DNA from 2 places in the Ensifer sp. Root1252 genome. Region 1 is predicted to be linked to the other one. Evidence: riboswitches for the same ligand, from Rfam matches in the RefSeq annotation. Region 1 holds a riboswitch; the other holds the start of a gene.
The links. Region 1 has a riboswitch for cobalamin ahead of ASD02_RS00045 (aromatic ring-hydroxylating dioxygenase subunit alpha). Riboswitches for the same ligand answer to the same signal wherever they lie in the genome.
Positions count from the first base shown of each region.

Region 2: another riboswitch for cobalamin. It lies ahead of nrdH (glutaredoxin-like protein NrdH); the one in region 1 lies ahead of ASD02_RS00045 (aromatic ring-hydroxylating dioxygenase subunit alpha).

Region 1 is NZ_LMDT01000001.1:5,120-16,523, forward strand. It holds gene ASD02_RS00020 (acyl-CoA dehydrogenase) at 1-6, opposite strand, end outside; gene ASD02_RS00025 (transporter) at 204-1,193, shown strand; gene ASD02_RS00030 (BA14K family protein) at 1,257-1,688, opposite strand; gene ASD02_RS00035 (GH25 family lysozyme) at 2,099-3,166, shown strand; gene ASD02_RS00040 (hybrid-cluster NAD(P)-dependent oxidoreductase) at 3,214-4,308, opposite strand; gene ASD02_RS00045 (aromatic ring-hydroxylating dioxygenase subunit alpha) at 4,310-5,554, opposite strand; cobalamin riboswitch at 5,657-5,859, opposite strand; gene ASD02_RS00050 (DUF6656 family protein) at 6,176-6,775, shown strand; gene ASD02_RS00055 (L-threonylcarbamoyladenylate synthase) at 6,862-7,836, shown strand; gene ASD02_RS00060 (FAD-binding oxidoreductase) at 7,989-9,422, shown strand; gene ASD02_RS00065 (DUF1217 domain-containing protein) at 9,432-11,404, opposite strand, start outside.
Region 2 is NZ_LMDT01000002.1:69,497-80,900, reverse strand. It holds gene ASD02_RS04885 (substrate-binding domain-containing protein) at 1-438, opposite strand, end outside; gene ASD02_RS04880 (RNA polymerase sigma factor) at 782-1,477, shown strand; gene ASD02_RS04875 (DUF4142 domain-containing protein) at 1,580-2,089, shown strand; gene ASD02_RS04870 (cupredoxin family copper-binding protein) at 2,099-2,419, shown strand; gene ASD02_RS04865 (acylphosphatase) at 2,608-2,892, shown strand; gene ASD02_RS04860 (TetR/AcrR family transcriptional regulator) at 2,976-3,680, opposite strand; gene ASD02_RS04855 (multidrug effflux MFS transporter) at 3,878-5,074, shown strand; gene nrdF (class 1b ribonucleoside-diphosphate reductase subunit beta) at 5,177-6,166, opposite strand; gene nrdE (class 1b ribonucleoside-diphosphate reductase subunit alpha) at 6,183-8,336, opposite strand; gene nrdI (class Ib ribonucleoside-diphosphate reductase assembly flavoprotein NrdI) at 8,306-8,722, opposite strand; gene nrdH (glutaredoxin-like protein NrdH) at 8,740-8,961, opposite strand; cobalamin riboswitch at 9,263-9,489, opposite strand; gene ASD02_RS04830 (hotdog domain-containing protein) at 9,641-10,441, opposite strand; gene metE (5-methyltetrahydropteroyltriglutamate--homocysteine S-methyltransferase) at 10,438-11,404, opposite strand, start outside.

The DNA of each region.
Region 1 (11,404 bases):
GTACATGATGATCCTCCCAGATACCGGGCGCTTTCGCAGCTGCCGGCGCATCTTCGTTTGGCCGAACACTATTGATTTTTACGTAAACGTCAACGTCAATTCAGCCCGCGTTGTGATGGTTGCCGGTGCGGACGGCATCGTAACAAAACTGTCATCAACGGCGCATAGAAGCCAGTAACGATGGCCCTCGCCAAGGCGTTCAAATGAACCTGATTTCCCCCGAGATACCCGGCCTGGTCTGGGCCTACCGCTTCCTGCCTGGCGAAAGCCGATGCCAGCGCATCGCCAACGATGCCTCGATCGACGGTCTCATCAAGGGCGACGGCTGGGTCTGGCTGCATCTGGCGCTTTCGGACGCGCGAACGCCGGCGCTCATCGAGCGGATCGGCAACCTGCCGCCGGCAGCCGTAACGACGCTGACCAGCCACGACACCCAGGCGGCCATCACTGTCTCCGACGATATCGTGCACGGAACGCTGGTCGATTTCGAGCGCACTTTCGATGCGGTGACGAAGACGATCGGCTGGCTGCATTTTGCCGTCAGCGACAGGGTGATCATCACGACGCGGCTGCACCCGCTGCGCAGCATCGACCGGGTAAAGGCCGCAGTCGAAAAGAGCACCAAATGCGCGCGGCCGATCGACCTCTTCGAGATGCTGGTGGTCGAATTCCAGCGCACGCTGATCTCGCTGGTGCTCGAACTGACCGAAGAGCTGAATGTCATCGAAGATCACGTCTATGGCGAAGCCGGTCACCGGCAGCAGCCGGGCCTGGCGCCATTGCGCCGCACCGTGGTTCGCCTTCACCGGCACCTGCGCACGATCCTTGCTCTCCTTCGCCGCGCCGGCGCGTCGGACGAAGACGAGGTGCCGCCCGGTTTCATCGACGTCACCGAGCGCCTCTACGATCGGCTCGAGGCCGTGGATCGCGACGTCTTCGCACTCCAGGAGCGCGCCCGATTGCTGCACGAAGAGATCGACAGCAAGATTTCCTCCGAAACCAACCGGCACCTCTATATTCTGTCGCTGATGACAGCCTTCCTATTGCCGCCGACGCTGGTCACCGGTTTCTTCGGCATGAACACCGGCGCCCTTCCCTTCGCCGATGGCAGCGGCACGCTGTATGCCGCGCTGTTCATCGCGCTTTCCATGGGCCTTGCGTGGTGGATCCTCAGGCGGATCGGCATTCTCTGACCTTGCCGGCATCAGAAAAGGCCGGACAATGCCCGGCCTTTTTGCTGTCTCTTCCTTGCCCTCTTAGCTATTGGGCGAGTAGCACTGCCGGCGCGCCGCGCCGTAGGGCTGGTAGGTGTTGTCGTAGGCCCGGTAGGAGCGGTAGCGGTCGTAGCACCATTGCACATGGCGGCTGCCATAGGCAGGCGCAGGCCGCGTGTAGCGCGGCGGCTGGGCAACGGCTCCGCCGATGATCACGCCGGCGCCGAAGGCCGCCATCGGGTACCACCAGCCATTATAATAACGATAGCCCGGACGGCGATAGTTATAGCCGCGATAGCCATTGTAATAATAATATCCGCCGCGCCGTTCGTAGCCGGGGCGGTGATACTGGACCTCGGTGGCATCACTCTGCCGTTCAACACGCAGCGGAGCCGGCATGAAAGCCTGGGACGGCACAGCCGAAGTCATCAAGACCGCGGCAGCAATCGCTGCGGCGAACCACTTGCCTGTCATTGTTCTCATATAACTCTCCATACGAGCACTTGCGCCGCTTCCGACGCCAGCGAGCCACCTTCACAACCGCCAGTTTGCGCGATTTCAGCCGCGTGTCGATACGTATCCTGATTACGGTCCGATCGAAAACGGTCGCCGGCTAACGTCTAAGTGACGGGTTTTGTTCCATGTTCCGGCATACAAAGTTGACTCGCCTGCCGCCTCGACGGACGGCGAAAGAGACTGGCTTCACGCCTGTGACAGTACACATGGAGCTGCAGATATCGGACCGACAAGGGACAGCGACAGCAATAGAAGCACCCTCTGATATACAGCCATAAGTCTCTATACATTCGCCACCGTCTCAAGCACAGTCGGCTCGGGGACTGGGATTTACGATCAATTAACTGTAGAGTCGGCAATCTCACTGAATGGCAAAGCGGTATATCTCCACCTTACGGATGATTCTGCGCCTCGCGACCCTCCTGGGTCTGGCTTTCGCGGCGGTGAACGCACGCGCCGGCGAACTGGAGCCCTGGAAGTCGAAGTCCAACGCCATCATCGTCGACGCTTATGAAATGAACAGCATCGACTGGGAGACAATGCTTTCCGACAAGCGTATCTCCGGCTTCATCGCCAAGGCCTCCGACGGCCTGCCGGAAAGCTTCTCCTGCACCGGCGATCATGGCGGCGACACTGTCGCCCACTGCAAGACGATGTGGCGCAAATACGCCGTCAGCCGCGAGCTCTACCAGACACGGCGGATGATCGCCCGCTCCCATGGGCTGCTGTGGGGCGCCTATCATCTTGCCCGCCCCGGCAACCCGGTCGATCAGGCCAACCATTTTCTCGATTATGCGAGCCCGCGCGACGACGAGTTGATGGTGCTCGATCTCGAAGGCATCGACCCGGACAAATTCATGTCGCTCGAAGACGCGGCGATCTTTGCCGGACATATCAAGACCCGCACCGGCCGCTACCCGATGCTCTACACCAATCATGTCACGGCCAAATACATCGCGGCCAACCGCGCGAAGCACCGACTGCTGTCGCGACTACCCCTGTGGTATGCCCGCTACAAGCCGGATATCCGCAATGTGTTTCCGATCGGCAACTGGGACAGCTATGCGCTGTGGCAATTCTCGTCAGGGATCAATTGCGGCAAACGCCGCTGTCCCTATCGTGTGCCCGGTACACTTGACGACATCGACGTCAATGTCGCGGCTATGAGCAGCGCCACCTTGCGACCGATCTGGGCCGGCGGCGCCCTGTTGCCGGAAAAGGCACTGCCGCTCGTTCTCATTGCCAGAGCCGACGACGGGGTCGGCGCCGCCAGCGCTGCCCAGGCGACGGCGAAAATCGAAAGCCAGCCGTTGCTTATCAGCCGCGCCGAAGCTGCCAGCGCCGCCGGCGAAGGCGTCGACATGATGGCGACCGGGTCGATCGATTTCGGTCGGCACGACCGCGCCGTGCGGCTGGCGGCCGCGGCCAGCCGCTGACGGGTCGGTCGCGGAAAGAACACGCTCCCCGCGACCATCAAGCATTGTCAGGCTTCGATCTGTACATCTCCAAGCGGCCGCGAGCAGCAGGCGAGGATGTAGCCCTCATCGATTTCGTCGTCGAGAATACCTCCGTTGTGGTTCATCTCGACCTCGCCGGCGACTTTCATCACCCGGCACGTACCGCAGATGCCGCCTTCACAGGCCGCACCGATCCTGACGCCGTTGGCCCGCGCCGCCTGCAGGATCGTCTGGCCGGGCTTGGCCTCGATCTCCTTGCCGCTCATGGTGAAGACCACCTTGGCGCCTTGCGCTTCGGCGTCGGCTGCCGCCCCTGCCCTGACTGCTATCTCCTCGGCTGCCGGTGCTGCCGCCGGCTGGAAGCTTTCCTCGTGATAGCGGCTCATGTCGAAACCGGCCGCCTTCAGCAACTCGCGCACGCCGCGCATGAACGGCTCCGGACCGCAGCAAAACACTGTGCGCTCCATGAAGTCGGGTGCAAGCAGCGGCAGCTTGGCGCCGTCGATGCGGCCGCGCAGCCCGTGCCATCCGTGCCTTGACTCATGCCCCTCGACCACGAAGCCGAGGTTTAGCCCGGACATCTGGCGCGCCAGCACTTCCAGTTCCGAGCGGAACAGAAGGTCGTCTGGCCGGCGGGCGCAGGAAATGAAGGTGACGTCGGTCTCGGGAACGCAGTCCGCCATCCAGCGCGTCATCGACATCATCGGCGTGACGCCGGAGCCTGCCGATATGAAGAGATATTTTTCGCCGGGATGGCGCACGAAGCTGAAATCGCCGAGCGGACCGAACGCCTTCAGCCGCATGCCGGGCTTCAGGTGATCGAACATCCAGCGCGTGCCGATGCTATCGGCTTGCGCCTTGACGGTGACGGCGATCGACAACGGCCGGGAGGGCGTCGACGACAGCGTGTAGGTGCGCATGACCGGCTCGTCGGCGACCGGCAGCTCGAGCGTGACGAACTGCCCAGGCAGATAGCGGAACCAGGCCGGCTTTTCCGCCCGGAAGGTAAAGGTCATCACATCGGCGGTCTCGATCACGGCCGATGTGCATTCGAGCATGTTCTGCCTGTCGATCCAGACATGAAGCTCGTCGAAATGATGGAACGAGGATGCCATCTGCATGTCAGGCGACCCGGGAAAGCGGAGCAGCCTCGCCCTGCAGGCGCTGTTCCATGAACTTGCAATACCACTCGACGAACTGCATCACGCCGCCTTCGTGTTCGGGCGAATAGGGGCCTGACTGGTAGGCCGGCGAGCGAATACCAAAGGCGTTCTCCTCGACGATCTGGCGGTCCTGATCGTTGGTCTCGGTCCAGACATGCGTCAGTTGCTCGAGATTGTAGTCGACGCCTTCAACCGCGTCCTTGTTGACCAGCCACTTGGTCGTCACCTGCGTCAGCTCCGGGCCGAGCGGCAGGACGCGGAAGGTGATGGCGTGGTCGGCCAGCACATGGTTCCAGGTCGAGGGATAATGGAAGAGCAGGAGCGTGCCGATATGCTTCTGGCTAACGTCTGCCGACAGTTGCCGCCGCACGGCGCGGGCGCCGGACATGGTGTAGCTCTCGGCGTCGTCGATCAACGGCATGCGCGCCGAGCGGAACTGGCCGGTCTCGGACATCCGGAACTCGCTCGGCAGTCCGGCTGCTTCGCATTTCGCCCAATGCGCGGCAATGACGGGATCATCCTTGGCGCCCTGCACACCGGTCGCCGTCGGCGCTTCGGGATAGGTGCGGCAAAGTTCGGGGTGGTTGGCGGCACAATGGTAGCACTCCCGGTTGTTTTCCCAGACGAGTTTCCAGTTGCCCTTTTCGATGATCGTGCTTTCGAAGGCGACCTTGGTTTCACCCAGGCGGTGCGGCGCAAGATAGGGCGCGACCATGTCGCGGAACGGGCCGAAATCCATCGGCTGCTCGGACAGGTTGATGAAGATGTAACCGCCGACGGTCTCGCAGTGGATCGGCTTCAGGCCGTGGGCCGCCTTGTCGAAATCCTCGCCCATCTGGCGGGCAAAGAGCAGCGCGCCGTCGAGCTCATAGGTCCATTGGTGATAGGGACAGACGAGCTTGGCCGAAGAGCCCTTGTGCTGCGCGCAGACGCGAGAACCGCGATGACGGCAGGAATTGTGCAGGGCGCGGATCGTGCCCTGTCGGTCGCGAACGATAATGACAGGATAATCGCCGACCTGGACGGTGAAATAGTTACCGGCACGCGGGATCTCGCAGTCGTGGCCGATGAACAACCAGTCCTTGTACCAGATGCTTTCGAGATCCTGCCTGTAGTAGTCGGGGTCGATGTAGAAGGCCCGGTCGAGGCTGTAGCCGTCGCGTCGACCCTTCAGCTTGCGGAGCATATCGCCCTTGATGTCCATGTCCTGTCCTCGTTCGCGTTTCGGAGAGGCAGGACTGGAACCCGCACGGGCGCATTGCCTGTGCGATGACGGCTCCGATCCGGCTGCCCGCCGCAACCCGTTACGGTCTGTTCGCGTCAAGGCTGGTTTCCGGGCTCAGGAGCCGTCCGCAAGGACCAGCCCGGCGCCTTCCCGGACGGAACCGTCCAGTGGCTTTGTGCCGTGGCTTTCGCTCCACCACCGTTGCGGGGGCAGCGCCGGGTTTTGACCGGCTTCCCAATTCTCCGCCTTCCCTAAAAGACAGCACCTTGAGTAGGCATATCTAATCGCGGAAGCCATCGTCGTAGCTGCCGATTAACGACATCCGATTCCAGAAAGACGACACAGCACATCAAGCGCACCAAACGCCCTGTGATTGATCATTTTTCATTGTAAACAATAGGATAGCTCAAGGATTGAGCAATTGTCGCTTTTTCCGGCAAGGCTTGCGAGAAAGCGCGGATCCTTCGCCATTTTGCGACATGTCTTCCCGTGACGCGGGGCAAGGCCCACCGACGCGAGTGAAATCTTCCATTAACCATAATGCATTAGCGTCGCCTGACGGAGAAACCGGCCGAACCGGCAAACAGCGCATTGAAGTTCATGGCAAAGCTCAAATACTACGACGCCGCAGCCGAGAAGCTGCCAACGATCGCTCCGAAGACAGCGGTCCACACCGAGTTCCTGCGCACCGGCCGCATAGAAAGGCGTCAATGGTCGCAGCGCGAGCGGCGTTATCTGAGCTATGACGAGGTTGCCGAGCGCACCGCCCACAAGCTGACGACCGCCGGCGAAACGACGCACAAGCGGATGAACGGCTTCCATACCTCGATCCAGTTTCCCAAGATGATCTTCCACCGCACGCTCACCGGTCGGCCGCATCTCGGCTATTGCCATGTCACGGCGGCGAGAACACATCTCGCCCCGTCCAAGGACGTCACCTGGTCGTTCTATTTCGCCAACTTCTTCTGTGACCTCGGCGACGAGAAACACTTCTTCGAACGCATCCAGACCGGCTATTCCCGAATGTACTTCGCCGTTGCCATCGAGCCCGATGCGCCAGAGGGGCAGATGACCATCAATCGCAGCGTTCGCGACAACGGGCTGCTCTTTCGTACCGACGACCCGAAAGTCGCGCTCAAGAACGTGCTGATGCTCGGCGCGCGCGACGAGGCATTGAAGCGCATCATTCGCAGCCTCTGAAGCGCAGACCCGGTTGCCTGAAGAAAATCGTTCTGTTTTCACCGTGGCTCCTTTAAGGAAGCCTCGGAAAGGGAAACGGAAGCGACATGGCCGAAATCATCGATACACGGACCGAGCCGGAACGGGCGATCGAGCGTGCCTGTGCGGTGCTTGCCGAAGGCGAGCCCGTCGCGATTCCGACCGAGACGGTCTACGGCCTGGCAGCGGACGCCACCAATCCCGATGCGATCAGCCGTATTTATGAGATGAAGGGGCGTCCACGCTTCAACCCACTGATATCGCATGTGTCAGACATGGCGATGGCTGAAGCCCATGTGACATTCGATTCGTTGTCGCGGCGCCTGGCCGAAGCGTTCTGGCCCGGCCCGCTGACGTTGATCCTGCCCCAGCGCACAACAAGCACCGTGCACGCGCTTGCCTCGGCCGGCCTCGACACGCTCGGCATCCGCATGCCTGATGGCTTTTCACGTCGGGTGATTGCCCGCTTCGGCCGCCCGCTCGCCGCACCGAGCGCCAATACGTCGGGCAAGATCAGTCCCACAAGCGCTGCCCATGTGGAAGCCGATCTCGGGCCGCGCCTCAAGCTCATTCTCGACGCCGGCTCTGCGGAGATCGGGCTTGAATCGACGATCATCAAGGTCGAGGACGGCGCGCTGCGCCTGCTGCGTCCGGGCGGTCTCGACGTCTTCGAAATCGAAAGGCTGACCGGCCTTACCGTCTCGAGGCCGCAGAGCGCCGGAGCGACTATCGAGGCCCCGGGCATGCTCGCCTCGCACTACGCGCCGGGCGCAGCTGTCCGGCTCGACGCCGCCGACGTGCGTCCGGGAGAAGCGCTGATCCGGTTCGGCAATGCGTCGCTCCCCGGCGAAGAGCACGCCGCGATCGTACTCGACCTCAGCCCGGCAGGCAGCCTGCGCGAGGCAGCTGCCAATCTTTTCGACTATATGAAGAGGGCGGATGCCAGCGGCTCCGCAACCATCGCCTTCGGCCCCATCCCTTCGGAAGGGTTGGGAGAGGCGATCCTCGACCGGCTGCAGCGTGCTGCCGCCCCCAGAGACTGACCGACAGGCACTTTTACAGCGCCGTGCGTCAAATATGACGCGCAAAGGACGCTGTAACGCTCTAAACCCGCTGCATAATTTTGTCCTTAATTCGATTCCGATTTAAGGAATTATGCAGTAGCGCCGTCGGGCGCATTTGCGAAGGCAGGGCCATGACGACGACGCTCCCCTCTCCCGAACTGATCGCCTCCTTCATCGACATCGTCGGCAGCGCCAATGCCTTGACGAACCCGGCGGACCTCGCGCCCTACCTCATCGAATCCCGCGGGCTCTACAATGGCACCACCCCGATGGTGCTTCGCCCCGGTTCGGTCGAGGAGGTGTCGCGCATCATGAAGCTTGCAAGCGCGACCCGAACGGCAATCGTTCCGCAAGGCGGTAACACCGGCCATGTGGCGGGTCAGATCCCGCGCGAGGGCAAGGCCGATATCGTCCTGTCGCTGCAGAGGCTGAACCGGATTCGCGACATCGACCCCGTCGGCAATGTCATCGTTGCCGACGCCGGCTGCATCCTTGCCGATATCCAGAAGGCGGCCGATGATAACGATCGACTGTTTCCGCTGTCGCTCGGGTCGGAAGGCTCGGCCCGCATCGGCGGCAACCTCTCGACCAATGCCGGCGGCACCGCAGTGTTAGCCTATGGCAACATGCGCCAGCTTTGCCTCGGCCTCGAAGTGGTTCTGCCGACCGGCGAGATCTGGGACGGGCTGCGCCGGCTGAAGAAAGACAATACCGGCTACGACCTGCGCGACCTGTTCATCGGCGCCGAAGGTACGCTCGGCGTGATCACCGGCGCGGTGCTCAGGATGTTTCCGAAGCCCCTTGGCCATCAGGTGGCCTTTGCCGGCGTCGGCAGCGTCGAACATGCGCTGGCCCTCTTCGACAAGGCCTCGAGCCTCTGCGGCACTGCGCTCACCGGCTTCGAACTGATGCCGCGCCTCGGCGTCGAGTTCACGACAAAGCATATTCCAGGCGTGCGCGACCCGATGGAAACCGTTCACCCGTGGTATGTACTCATCGACATTTCCACCTCCGATTCCGCCGAGAGTGCCGAACGCATGGTGCACGAACTGCTGGAGCAGGGCATCGTCGCCGACCTGGTCGAGAACGCAGTGATTGCGACCAGCGAAGAACAGCGCAAGGCGCTGTGGCACATGCGCGAAAGCATGTCGCCAGCGCAGAAGCCGGAAGGCGGCTCGATCAAGCACGACGTTTCCGTCCCCGTATCGAGCATCCCCGCCTTCATGAAGGAGGCCGATACGGCCGTCATGCAGGCGATGCCGGGCGCACGCATCTGCTCATTCGGCCATATGGGCGATGGCAACATTCACTACAACATCTCGCAGCCCCTCGGCGCCGACAAACAGGCATTCCTCGACCGTTGGCGGGAAATGAACGCCATCGTTCATGGCATCGTGCTGAAGTACAACGGCTCGATCTCGGCCGAACACGGCATCGGGCAGTTGAAGCGCGACGAGCTCGCCGAGGTCCGCCCCGAGATCGAAATCGAGTTGATGCGCCGCATCAAGCACGCGTTCGACCCGGCGGGCATCATGAACCCTGACAAGGTGTTGCGGGCAGACTGACGACGCTTTTTACCGGCCGCCGGCTCTCAGCTGTGCAAGCGAGAACAATGCGTCGGCACTGATGCCGCCGCCGCTGCCGCCCGTCAGGATGGCAAGCCCCGGATTGACGTCGGTGTTGTTCTCGACGTCATAAAGCGCGGTAAAACGCTTCAGCAGCTTTTCGAGTTCCTCGGGATCCTGAAGGTCCTTGATATCCATGAGGCGCTCGATGTAAGCGGCCTGCATCTCGATCTTGGCGCTCGCGAGGCCCTCGGGCATGCTGTAGGCGGTCCGAACAACCTGCATCAGTGCGTTGTCGGCGAGCAGGTCGTAGGGTGTGGTGATTTCCGGCGCCTTGCGCTTGAAATAAAGCGCCAGCCGAACACCGGCATTGTCCTCGCCCTCGCTCTCCTCAAGCGTCTGGTTGAGGTAGAGGTCGAACGTCATAGTGAGCCCACGCCGCGTCTGTATCTGCCCGGCTTCGCCTGTAACTATCTTTCCGTCCTTGTCGAAATTGAAGGCGGAAACGATCTCGCGATACTTCAAGCCGTTCAGATCGGTGTTGATGAAGCTCTTGCGATCGTTGAGGTCGGAGGTGAACATCTGCTTGAGGTAGTCGGTTTTGACACCCTCCGGGTCAATGCCGGCGCCGATCAGCACGATATCGACGAGGCGCTTGTCCTTGAGGAAATCGTCAAGCGTCTCGATCTTCTGAATCTGCGTCGTGTAGTACTTGCTTTCCCCTTCCGCCTTCGCCTTGGCGGTCTTCTTTTCGTCCTCCGTGCCGAAGCGCGATTTCTCGACGATGTAGGCCTTGGCAGTATTGACGATGTCGGCCTCGTTCTGCGCCAGCTTGGGTGAGCCAAGCGTACCGTCCGCGTTGAAATTAAACGCTTTCACCAGCTTGATATAGCGTTCATCACGCAAGGAGTTGGCGTAGCTCGTCGGATTGTTGAGATCACTGGTCAGAATCTGCTTCAGCTTGCGCGGTGTCAGGTCTTCGTTTTCGAGGCCAAAGGCGCTGAGTACGAAGGACCGCAATTCGCTGTTGCCAACGAGACTATCGACGTTGCTCATGGTCTTGATCAGCAGCTTGTAGCGGCTGATCTTGCCCTCGTCCTCTGCATCGTCCGCGTCGTTGTAGTGGACCATATAGCCGCTGGTGGTGGTATTGGTCTGTTCGGCGGTCTGTGCCTTGGCGCCTGCCGGCAGCGTCCCGTCGGGCTGGAAATTGAACGCGGCATGCAGGGCCTTGTAGGCCTTGTTGTATTCACCGCCAAACTTGTTGACGTAGCTGTTCGGGTCGTTGATGTCGCTGGTGAGAATGTTCTCGATCGTCGCGCTCACGGTGGTGGTGGGCAAGCCGAAAGCCGTTCTGACGTAGTCCGCGATGCGCGGGTCGGCCACAAGCTCCGCAACGGTCGTGATCGAACCGATCTTCTGCTCGAAATAATCCCGGTTAAGGATGGCTCCCGATGGCGTCAGCCGAGGGCTGCTGAAGATATAGGCCTCATTCAGCATCTTCTTCTTTTCGTCGGTGATCGCCTTGCTGCCCGCGGCCACGCTACCATCGGCTTCGAAGTTGAAGGCGCCGTTCAATTGCCTGTAGGCATCGAGCATGCTGATCTGCCTATTCAGCATGTTCACTTCGGTCGAAAGTTGATTCATCAATGCGGTCGACTCGTTACCGACCGGCGGCAGCTTGGTGTTGAGATCGGCGACGATGGCGTTCTTGGCGTCGATCTGCGCCTGGATCCCAGGCTTGTCCGCCGCTGGCGCCTCTGCAAGCTGTGCCGTCAGCGTCGCGATGTCCTTCATCGCAGTTGCCCGCGTGTCAAAGTCAGTCAGCGTCTTCGTGGCTTCGGTAAGCCGGGTCTGCGCCGTGGTCTGGGAATTGGCAAGATCCGCCGGCTCGGCGGTCAACGCGTATCTGACCTGATCATAGGAGTAGTTGCGCGCATCGATGCCAAAGATGCCGAAGGCATAGGAACGCAAACGTTCAT
Region 2 (11,404 bases), on a different contig from region 1:
GTTGTCGAGGACCTTTGCCATCAGTTCGCCAGCCTTGACGCCGCCGGTGAAATTATCGGTGCCGATATGCGAGGTGACGGTCGCGCCGTTGGCAGGCACGTCGACGGTGATCACCTTGATGCCGGCCTTCTCGGCCTTTTCGATCGCGGCGCGCACGCCCTGGCTGTCGACCGGCGAAATGACGATCACGTCAACGCCCTTGACGATGAAATCCTCGACGTCGGCGAGTTGCTTGTTGAGATCCTGGTTGGCAATCGCAACTTCGAGCGCGACGTTCTTCTCTTTCGCCTCGGCTTTCATCGCGTCGGCAAGCTCGATGTAGAACGGATGCTGCTGGGTCAAGAGCGAGGCGCCGATGCCTTCGGCCGATGCGGCGGAAGCAATCAGGATCAGTGCCGTGCCGGCGACAAGCGCCTTGAGAATACGGGGCATGTTCATGGGTTTCCTCCCTTGGAAACGATGTGGGCCTTTGGTCTTGGCGGCCAAGCAGGAGGGCCCTCCCATCACCGTCTTGGCGATGATGTAAAAACCATAAAACTTTGCGCGCGTCAATTTTTAAAAGTACGCGATGAAAAGATTAACAGGGTAACGCGAGAAATTTAGACGCCTCTCGCTTGAGTGGTCGGCAGGCCATTCGACGTTAGGCGGCCAAGGTAGGACCACAATGGCGCAACCGCATTCTCTGAAGAGGTTCCAAAAAGAACGGCACGGTGTCTGCAATTGGAAAAATGACGGGAACCTTTGGCGGAACCGTGCATCTAATGTTGCGGGAGGCTCGGACATGGCAGACATTCGAACAGGCGCGCTGGCGATCACGGACCCGACCGCGGATGTGGCACTGGCGCAAAGGGCGATCGCCGGTGACGGGCAGGCGTTCCTCGCGATCATGCAGGTTCACAACCAGCGCCTCTACCGCATTGCCCGAGGCGTCGTTCGAAACGACAGCGAAGCCGAAGACATCGTACAGGAAGCCTATGTGCTGGCCTTTGCGCATCTCGCAAGCTTTCGTGGCGAATCGTCGCTTGGAACCTGGCTGTCACGCATCGTCATCAACGAGGCGCTCGGACGGTTGCGACGGGGACGCCGCAAAGCCGACGCCCTGGGCTCGATCGGCGATGGCCGCGATGCGACGATCATCCAGTTCCCGCTGCCGGCAAGTGCCGATGATCCCGAACGCACGATGGCGCAGCGGCAGATCCTGCAACTCGTCGAACGGGCGACCGACAATCTGCCCGATATCTACAGAACGGTTTTCGTCGCGCGGGTGATAGAGGGGCTGAGCGTGGAGGAAACGGCTGATCTGCTTGGGTTACGCCCCGAGACGGTCAAGACACGGTTGCATCGGGCGCGGCAGCTGGTGCGCAAACAGTTGCATGAGCAGATCGGCCCGGTTTTGCTCGATGCTTTCCCCTTTGCCGGGCGGCGCTGTGCGCGGCTGACCGCGGCGGTCATGAAGCGGCTTGGCCTTTCCAGCTGACCGGCGGGAACCTTTGCGGGCAGGCGGCATCCAATGGATGTCAACTGCAAACAGGGTCCGCGCCCTGCGTGGAACAAGGAGGTTTCCATGAACATTCGGCCAATGACCGCGCTCGTCACGCTTTGCCTGCTCGGGCTTGTGATCCCGGCACAGGCAGCGGATAAGCCGACCGACCCACAGATCGCTCACATCGCCTATACGGCCGGAGTGATCGATGTGGAAAATGCCAAGCTTGCGATCTCGAAGTCCGGCAACAAGGACGTCGTTTCGTTTGCCGAAGATATGATGCGCGACCATGAGGCGGTGAATACGCAGGCGCTCGATCTCGTCAAGAAACTCAAGGTGACGCCGGAGGACAACGATACCAGCAAGGCGCTCTCGAAAGCAGCTGGCGACGAGCGCGCCAAGCTTGCCACGCTCGACGGCGCGAGCTTCGATAAAGCCTATGTCGACAATGAAGTCGCCTACCACAAGCAGGTGAACGGAGCCCTGGAGACCCTGCTCATTCCATCGGCCAGCAATGCCGAACTTAAGGCACTGCTTGAGACCGGCTTGAAGATCTTTCAGGGCCACCAGCAGCATGCAGAACATGTTGCCGCATCGCTGAAGTAGAGCGCGGCCATGCCATCCGGGTTTTATCTCGTTGCCGTTGCCGGGCTCCTGCTCGGCAATGGCGCTGTGGATGCTCAAGCAGAGACAATCCGCGTGACGATAGAAAAAATGGCGTTTGTTCCCGCAGAGGTCGAGGTACGCGTCGGCGACACGATCGAGTGGGTCAACAGGGACATCCTCGTCCATACAGCGACCGTGAAGGGTGGTTGGGAGGTGTTGATCCCGGCGAAGAAGACCGCAAGTCTCGTCGTGCGGGAGGCGGGGCAGATCGATTATTATTGCCGCTTTCATCCCAACATGAAGGGCCGCATTTTGGCGGCGACGCCATAGGCTATTTCCAGGAGAACTGGGAAGCGGTTTTGCGTCCGGAAATGCGTCAAAACAAGGCGGCGGAGAATTCCGCAACTTCGCCCGATGTGGAAACGGCCCGGCGTCGCAGGCGCCCGCAACGTCAGGTGGCTTGTCTTTGTCCGCCTTCGCTCCAGTTTCTCTTCTATAACAAAAAAACAGGTGCGATCATGATCAGAGAGCGCAAGGCGATGCTCGTTCGTGTCAGCGGAAGGGTGCAGGGCGTCAGCTTCCGCATTTGGGCCCGCCGCGAGGCCGAACGCCTGGGAGTGACCGGCTGGGTGCGCAACGAGCGCGACGGATCGGTGGCGGCGATGATCGTCGGCTCCGATGTTGCGCTCGCAAACATGGTCGAGCGGCTCTGGATGGGGCCGGCGGCTGCCTCGGTCGTCAGCGTCGAAACCGAACCGGTGGCCTTGCCCGATCCGGTGCAGGGGTTCCAGATCACTGGTTAGGTGATCGGAGATGCGGAGGGGCGTTGGTCTTAGGTGCGTCGCGAAGACGTCAGGGTGACTGAATTGGTCAGAGCGACTGGCGGTCAAGCCGATTGGTCGAGGCGACCGGCTTTTTTCTGGGCTCGTTCGGTCTCGACCCTGCCATAGGCGCGCAGGAAGGTCCTGACGGCGTTGCGGGCAGAGGTCTGCAATTGCTCCTCCGTTGGAGCTTCGCCAAAAGGACCGGCTATCTGCATGTCCGCCTTGATCAAGGCCAGGAATTGCCGAGCGGCCAAGTCGAGGTCGTCGATCTCAAGCGGGGCCGCGTGGGCAAGTCGAGCAAACAGTGCCGAGAGTGCCGCGCCGATCTTGCCCGGTCCCTGTTCGCGCCAGATCCTGATCAGCTCGGGATATCGCTCTCCCTCGGTCTCGACCAGCTTCTGGATGAACTTGCCGTCCTGATTGCAGATGCAGTTCCTGTTGAGGCGCACTGCAAAGGCAGTGAGGTCGTCCTCGAGATTGTCTGCCCGTTGCGGGAAGGTCGCGAGGATCGAGAACAGCGCGGCGTTGGTTCGGTCGAGGATATCCTGCACCACCGCCATGAACAGCGTCTCTTTTTCGCGGTAGTGATTGTAGATGGTCTGCCTGGAAACACAGGCTTCCGCGGCGATTTCGTCTATGCTGGCGCCGGAAAAGCCTTCGCGGCAGAAGACCTCTGCGGCGGCGTCGAGGATCGAGATGCGTTTGGCGCATTGACCCTTCTGGGTGGGGCCACCGGCGGTCGGCAAGGCGGCTTGTCGTTTTTTCATGATCCGACGATAGGACATGTTGACGGTTTGGACAATAGTGTCTAATTTGACATGTGTGTCCAAAATTATGGACCACATGGATGCGTCTCCCGGACGTTCGATCCTGGCACGACCGGCTCATTCCAGTTTCAATCCCGGCGGCAACGAATGCAGGCGCGCGTCCTCGTTCGTTTCGCGACCTCTGAAAGATCATCACCATGACGGCGTCCTTTCTACGCACTGCCATAGTCCTCGGTCTGATTTCAGCGATCGGGCCTTTCGCAATCGACATGTATCTCCCCGCGCTGCCGTCGATCGGCAAGGATCTCGCCGCAGAGACCGGTGTCGTGCAGCTTAGCCTGCTCGCCTTCTTCATTTCCTTTGCAATTTTCCAGCTCGTCTATGGCCCACTCTCGGATATGTGGGGCCGCAAGGCGCCGCTCTATCTCGGCATCGGCCTGTTCGCGCTGGCCAGCATCGGCTGCGCGCTCGCGACCGATATCGAAACGCTCATCGCCTTCCGCTTCCTGCAAGGTATTGGCGGTGCCGCCGGCATGGTCATTCCGCGCGCCATCGTTCGTGACATGCACACCGGCGTTCAGGCGGCACGCCTGATGTCGCTGCTGATGCTGGTGTTCAGCATCTCGCCGATCCTGGCGCCTCTGACTGGCAGCGCCGTCATCGAGTTCTACGGCTGGCGCGGCGTTTTCTGTGCCGTCATGATCGCAGCCTTCATCGGCCTGATCCTGCTGTCGACCCAATTGGCTGAGACCCGTCCGAAGAAGGACAGGGCAGACAGCAATTTCGGCAGCGCGATTGCCGCCTACCGGCTGCTTCTGAGCGACCGGAACTTCCTGACGCTCACCTTCATCGGTGGCCTCGGCATTTCGAGCTTCCTCGTCTACCTCGCAAATTCGCCCTTCGTGCTGATCGATCATTATGGCCTGACGCCGACGCAATACAGCTTCGCCTTCTCGATCAACGCGGTATCGTTCTTCGCGGTCTCGCAGGCGACCGGTTGGCTTGGCGTTCGTTTCGGTCTCGTGCGTGTCATGCAGCTTGCCGTCGCCGGCTTTGCCTTGACCATGGCCAGCATGTTCATTCTCATGAGCCTCGGCTTCAACCAGTTGCCGGTCATGGCGGCATTCCTGTTCGTCGGCTACGGCGCGCTCGGTCTGGTCATCCCGACCTCCGCGGTGCTGGCGCTTGAGGATCACGGCGAGATTGCCGGTACTGCATCGGCGCTGATGGGGACATTGCATTTCGTCACGGCGGCTGTCGCCATGATCGTTGCTGCCGTCTTCTTCGATGGGACAGCACTGCCGATGGCCGCGGGCATCGCCATCTGCGCGGTCAGCGCGTTCCTGCTGACGCAGGCAACCATCGGCCGCAGCCGCGTTGTGCCGGCGGAGTAACATAACCTCGCTTCGGAGGGTGGAAACAGTACGGCCGGTGAAGACCTTCTCGTCTTCACCGGCCGTTTTGCTATTGGCCTGCAGTCGAACGCAGCATGCCCCTCAAAAATCCCAGTCTTCGTCTTCTGTCGCGACCGCCTTGCCGATGACATAGGATGAGCCTGAACCGGAGAAGAAGTCGTGGTTCTCGTCGGCATTCGGAGACAGGGCCGACAGAATCGCCGGATTGACCTTGCAGGCATCGGCCGGGAACAGCGCCTCATATCCGAGGTTCATCAGCGCCTTGTTGGCGTTGTAGTGCAGGAACTTCTTCACGTCCTCGGTCAGGCCGACGCTGTCGTAAAGCGATTCGGTATATTTCGCCTCGTTGTCGTAGAGTTCGAGCAGCAGGTCGAAGGCAAAATCCTTCATCTCCTGCCGACGCTCGTTACTCAGCCGCTCCAGGCCCTTCTGGAACTTGTAGCCGATGTAGTAGCCGTGCACCGCTTCGTCGCGGATGATGAGGCGGATCATGTCGGCAGTGTTGGTCAGCTTGGCGCGGCTCGACCAATACATCGGCAGATAGAAGCCGGAGTAGAACAGGAAGCTCTCGAGGAAGACGCTGGCGATCTTGCGCTTCAGCGGATCCGTGGTGCGATACTGCTCGAGAATGAGCGCCGACTTCTTCTGGAGATGTTCGTTCTCCTCCGACCAGCGATAGGCGTCATCGACATCAGGTGTCGAGCAAAGCGTCGAAAAGATCGAGGAATAGGAACGGGCATGCACCGCTTCCATGAAGGAGATGTTGGAATAAACCGCTTCCTCATGGGGCGTGATCGAATCCGCCATCAGTGTCGGTGCGCCGATGCTCGTCTGGATCGTGTCGAGCAGGGTCAGGCCCGTGAACACACGGATCGTCAGCTGCTGCTCTTCCGGCCGCAACGCCGCCCAGGAGGGAATGTCGTTGGAAAGCGGCACCTTTTCCGGCAGCCAGAAATTGCCGGTGAGCCGGTTCCAGACCTCAAGGTCCTTGTCGTCCTCGATACGGTTCCAGTTGATGGCGCGCACGGCTTGCGAGCCCTTGGGCGCCTTGGTCTTCAGTTGGATGTTCATCTTGTTCCCCGGAGTATCAAAGCGCGCAGGAAACGCAGCCCTGCACTTCCGTGCCGGACAGCGCCATCTGACGAAGGCGGATGTAGTAGATCGTCTTGATGCCCTTCTTCCAGGCATGGATCTGCGCGCGGTTGATGTCGCGGGTCGTTGCCGTGTCCTTGAAGAACAAGGTCAGCGAAAGCCCCTGGTCGACATGCTGGGTCGCAGCCGCATAGGTGTCGATGATCTTCTCCGGACCGATCTCATAGGCATCCTGGTAGTAGTCGAGATTGTCGTTGGTCATGAAGGCCGCGGGATAATAGACGCGGCCGATCTTGCCTTCCTTGCGGATCTCGATCTTCGAGACGATCGGGTGGATCGAGGAGGTCGAATGGTTGATATAGGAGATTGAGCCGGTCGGCGGCACCGCCTGCAGGTTCTGGTTGTAGAGGCCGGATGTCATCACCGCCTGCTTGAGTTCCAGCCAGTCTTCCTGCGTCGGGATATCGATGCCTGCGGTTTCGAACAGTTCGCGCACCCGCTCGGTCGCCGGCTTCCATTCCTGTTCGGTGTACTTGTCGAAATAGTCGCCCGAGGCGTATTTCGAGTTCTCGAAGCCCTTGAAGCTCGACCCGCGTTCGACGGCGATGCGGTTGGAGGCGCGGATGGCGTGGTAGGTCACCGTGTAGAAGTAGATGTTGGTGAAATCGACGCCTTCGTCCGAACCGTAATAGACCCGTTCGCGGGCGAGATAGCCGTGCAGGTTCATCTGGCCGAGGCCGATCGCATGGCTGTCGTCATTGCCCTTCTCGACGGAGGGAACCGAGGCGATATGGCTCATGTCGGAGACCGCGGTCAGCGCCCGGATCGATGTCTCGATCGTCTTGCCGAAATCGGACGAATCCATCGCGGCGGCGATATTCAGCGAGCCGAGATTGCAGGAGATGTCCTTGCCCAGGTGCTTGTAGGACAGGTCGTCATTGTACTCGCTGGCTTCGCTGACCTGGAGGATTTCTGAGCAGAGGTTGCTCATGGTGATGCGGCCGGCGATCGGGTTGGCGCGGTTCACCGTGTCTTCGAACATGATGTAGGGATAGCCCGACTCGAACTGGATTTCGGCCAGCACCTGGAAGAACTCGCGCGCCTTGATCTTCTTCTTGCGGATCCGGCTGTCGGCGACCATTTCCCGATATTTTTCCGTGACCGAGATGTCGGTGAAGGCAACGCCGTAGACGCGCTCCACGTCATAGGGCGAGAACAGGTACATGTCCTCGTTGTTCTTGGCGAGTTCGAAGGTGATGTCGGGAACGACGACGCCCAGCGACAGCGTCTTGATACGGATCTTCTCGTCGGCGTTCTCCCGCTTGGTGTCGAGGAAACGCATGATGTCGGGGTGGTGGGCGTTGAGATAGACGGCGCCGGCACCCTGGCGGGCGCCAAGCTGGTTGGCGTAGGAGAACGAATCCTCCAGCAGCTTCATCACGGGAATGATGCCGGACGACTGGTTTTCGATCTGCTTGATCGGGGCGCCGGCCTCGCGGATGTTGGTAAGCGACAGCGCCACGCCGCCGCCGCGCTTCGACAATTGTAGCGCCGAATTAATGCCGCGCGCGATCGATTCCATGTTGTCCTCGACCCTCAGCAGAAAGCAGGAGACGAGCTCGCCGCGCTGCTTTTTGCCGGCGTTGAGGAAGGTCGGGGTCGCCGGTTGGAAGCGACCGGAGATGATCTCGTCGACCATGTCGCGCGCCAGCGCCTCGTCGTCGCGCGCCAGCGTCAGCGCCACCATGCAGACCCGGTCCTCGTAGCGCTCGAGGTAGCGCTTCCCGTCGAAGGTCTTCAGCGTGTAGCTGGTGTAATATTTGAAGGCGCCGAGAAAGGTCGGGAAACGGAACTTCTTGTCATAGGCGTGATCGAACAGGTCGCGCACGAAGTTGAACGAATACTGGTCGAGAACCTCCTGCTCGTAGTAGCCCTCGGTGACGAGGTAATCGAGTTTTTCGCGCAGGTTATGGAAGAACACGGTGTTCTGGTTGACGTGCTGCAGGAAGTACTGCTTTGCCGCCAACCGGTCCTTGTCGAGCTGGATCCGGCCGTCCTCGTCATAGAGGTTCAGCATGGCGTTCAGCGCGTGGTAATCGAGCGCCGATTCCGTCGCCTTCAAGGGGCGTTCGAGTGTTGAGACGTCCAAAATCGTTCCATCCCGTTTTTGACATTGGCGACGTCCTCATCGGTTCCCAACAGTTCGAACCGGTAGAGATAGGGCACCTGGCACTTGGCCGAGATCACGTCGCCGGCGATCCCGTAGGTCGCGCCGAAATTGCTGTTGCCCGCGGCAATCACGCCGCGGATGTGGGAGCGGTTGTCCGCATCGTTGAGAAAGCGGATCACCTGTTTGGGCACGGCGCCCCGGCCGTCGTCGCCGCAATAGGTCGGGACGACGAGCACATAGGGTTCGTGCACGTCGAGCGGCGCGTCGGCCGCGCTGACGGGAATGCGTCTGGCGCGCAGGCCGAGCTTGCCGACGAAGCGATGGGTGTTTTCCGAGCGGGTGGAAAAATAGACGATCAGCCCCATCGCGCCGTACCTCGGCTTCAGGACAGTGCGCTGATCTTGTCGGGGCGGAAGCCTGCCCAGTGCTCCGGACCGGCGATGACGACGGGAACCTGCATGTAGCCAAGGCCCTTGACCGTCTCGAACGCGTCCTGGTCGACCGAAATGTCGATCACCTCGTAATTGACGCCCTGGCGGTCGAGCGCGCGATAGGTTGCGGTGCACTGGACGCAGGCGGGCTTGCTGTAGACGGTGACGTTCATTTCTTCCTCGTTTGGTCGGCTGGATCTGGGCATGAAAAGGCATGCGGATACGCACAAGCGATCCGGCGAAATGCAGGACTGGCAGGATGACCGCTTGCTCGGGTCGAGAAGACCCGGGCGCGGTTGTTCGTCAGATTCGCGGCTTCCCGCGCCTCTTCATTGGCGAATGATAGGAATTCGATGACGCGGACATGACTTCACCCCGAAGTTGAAGACGGCGCTTCCGGGGAGACGTCGAGACGATCAGGCAGGTTTCATCCTGCCCCATGCACACCTCTGACCTCTCCGGACACCCCGCCCGTGGACGTTTATCGATCGAGGCAGGTCTCCTGGCTCACGGGTCGGTGCTTCTGTCCGGACCTTCCCGAAGCATCATGCTTCAGTGGCCGAATGCTGGACAGTTGCTCGCCGTTTACAGTTGCGGGGGCAGCCACGGCTTAGCCAAGCGAAATCGCTACGACGGCACCGTATTCCCATCTTCGCTCCCAATCCTTGCGAATCGGGAGAACCTCGAACACTAGATATAGTATATGTCGGGAAAATTGCGTCAATAGGTTCCATGTCGAAGCCACCTGGGAGGCGGACAATATTTTTTCGGGTGTGGATAGCGGGGAGTAAACGACAAGTGTCGGCGAAGCCTGTGGATGGAGAGCCGTCATTGACAGCTCTGCTGAAATCCTCAAGCCGCGAAGGCGGGAACAGGACGATTGTCCCCGTCGACTGCCACCATGATGAAGGCGCCATGGGCAGTCAGGGTCTGTTTCGCTCCCGTCAAATCCTCTGACCACAATTCGACATCGACCGTCGTCGAGCTCCGTCCGGTGCGCACAATCCTGGCGACAAGCTCGATGATCGAGCCAACGGTGATCCGGTGCTTGAAATCGATGCGCTGGCAGGAGGCGAGCACTGTCGTCTTGCGGCTCGCCCGTGTCGCCGCGCCGAAGGCGGCCTTGGTCATCTGCGCCAGCGCGTCGCCGCCAAACATGGCGCCGAAGCTGTTGGCCTGATCCGGAAAGACGATATCGACCATGCGCACGGCATCGTCTTTTGGCGCTCCGATCGCATCGGTGTCGAGAGAAGGCAACGACCAGCCGGCGCCCTTGCCCTCCGGCATCGCGACCATGGTGAACTGGCCGCGGGCGCACAGATCGCGGGTGCCGGCCGTCAGATCTTCCGCGATCATATCGACTTCGACGACCATCGAACGCCGCCCGACCCGGATCGGGCGGCCGCTGCAGCTGACGATATGGCCGATGTGGGCGGGGCCGCGGAAGTCGACGCGATCGCAGGAGGCGGTGACGAAGGGAACGCGGCCGTGGCGCGTGGCGACGATGAAGGCGGTCCGGTCCATGAGTGCGAGGCCCGCACGGCCGAAGAGCGTGCCGTGGTGATTGGTGTCGCCGGGAAAGACGATGTCGATCAAGGTGGCGGGCGCCGGGGTTTCCCCCGGCGCCTTCTCGATATTGCTATCGTCCGTCATGCGTTTGCGGCCTCTTGCCGGCCGGCAGTGAAGGATTGGCGCAGCGTTTGCGCCGCCGCGACCATGTTGACGAGCGCCGGGCGAACTTCCTCCCACCGCCTTGTTTTCAGCCCACAATCCGGATTGACCCAGATCTGCGCCGGCGTCAGACCGTCGGTCGCCTGTTCGATCAGATGCACCATCTCGTTGACAGTGGGTACCCGCGGCGAGTGGATGTCGTAGACGCCGGGGCCGATCTCGTTCGGATAGGCCTGATCGATAAAGGCGCCGAGCAGCTCCATCTTCGAGCGCGAGGTTTCGATGGAGATGACATCGGCATCCATTGCCGCAATCGCCGCCATGATGTCGTTGAACTCCGAGTAGCACATGTGGGTGTGGATCTGGGTTTCGTCACCGACGCCGGAGGCGCTGATGCGGAAGCACTCGACCGCCCAGTCGAGATAGGCCTTTCGATCGGCCTGTCTCAGTGGCAGTCCCTCGCGCAGCGCCGGTTCGTCGATCTGGATCACGGCGATACCGGCCGTTTCCAGGTCGGTGACTTCGTCGCGCAGCGCCAGTGCGATCTGCCGGCATACGATCGACCGGGGCAGGTCGTCGCGCACGAACGACCATTGCAGCATCGTCACCGGGCCGGTGAGCATGCCCTTCATCGGCTTGTCCGTCAGCGACTGCGCATAGGTTGCCCAATCGACCGTCATCGGGTTCGGGCGCGAGACATCGCCGAAGATGATCGGCGGGCGTACGTAGCGCGAGCCGTAGCTCTGCACCCAACCGCTCTGAGTGAACCCATAGCCGGAGAGCTGCTCGCCGAAATACTGCACCATGTCGTTGCGCTCGAATTCGCCGTGCACCAGCACCTCGATGCCGATTTCCTCCTGCCAGCGCACGGCCTTCTCCGTCTCCTGGCGCAGGTAGGCGAGGTAGTCGACATAGCTGAGCTCGCCCTTGGCATGCAGCGATCGT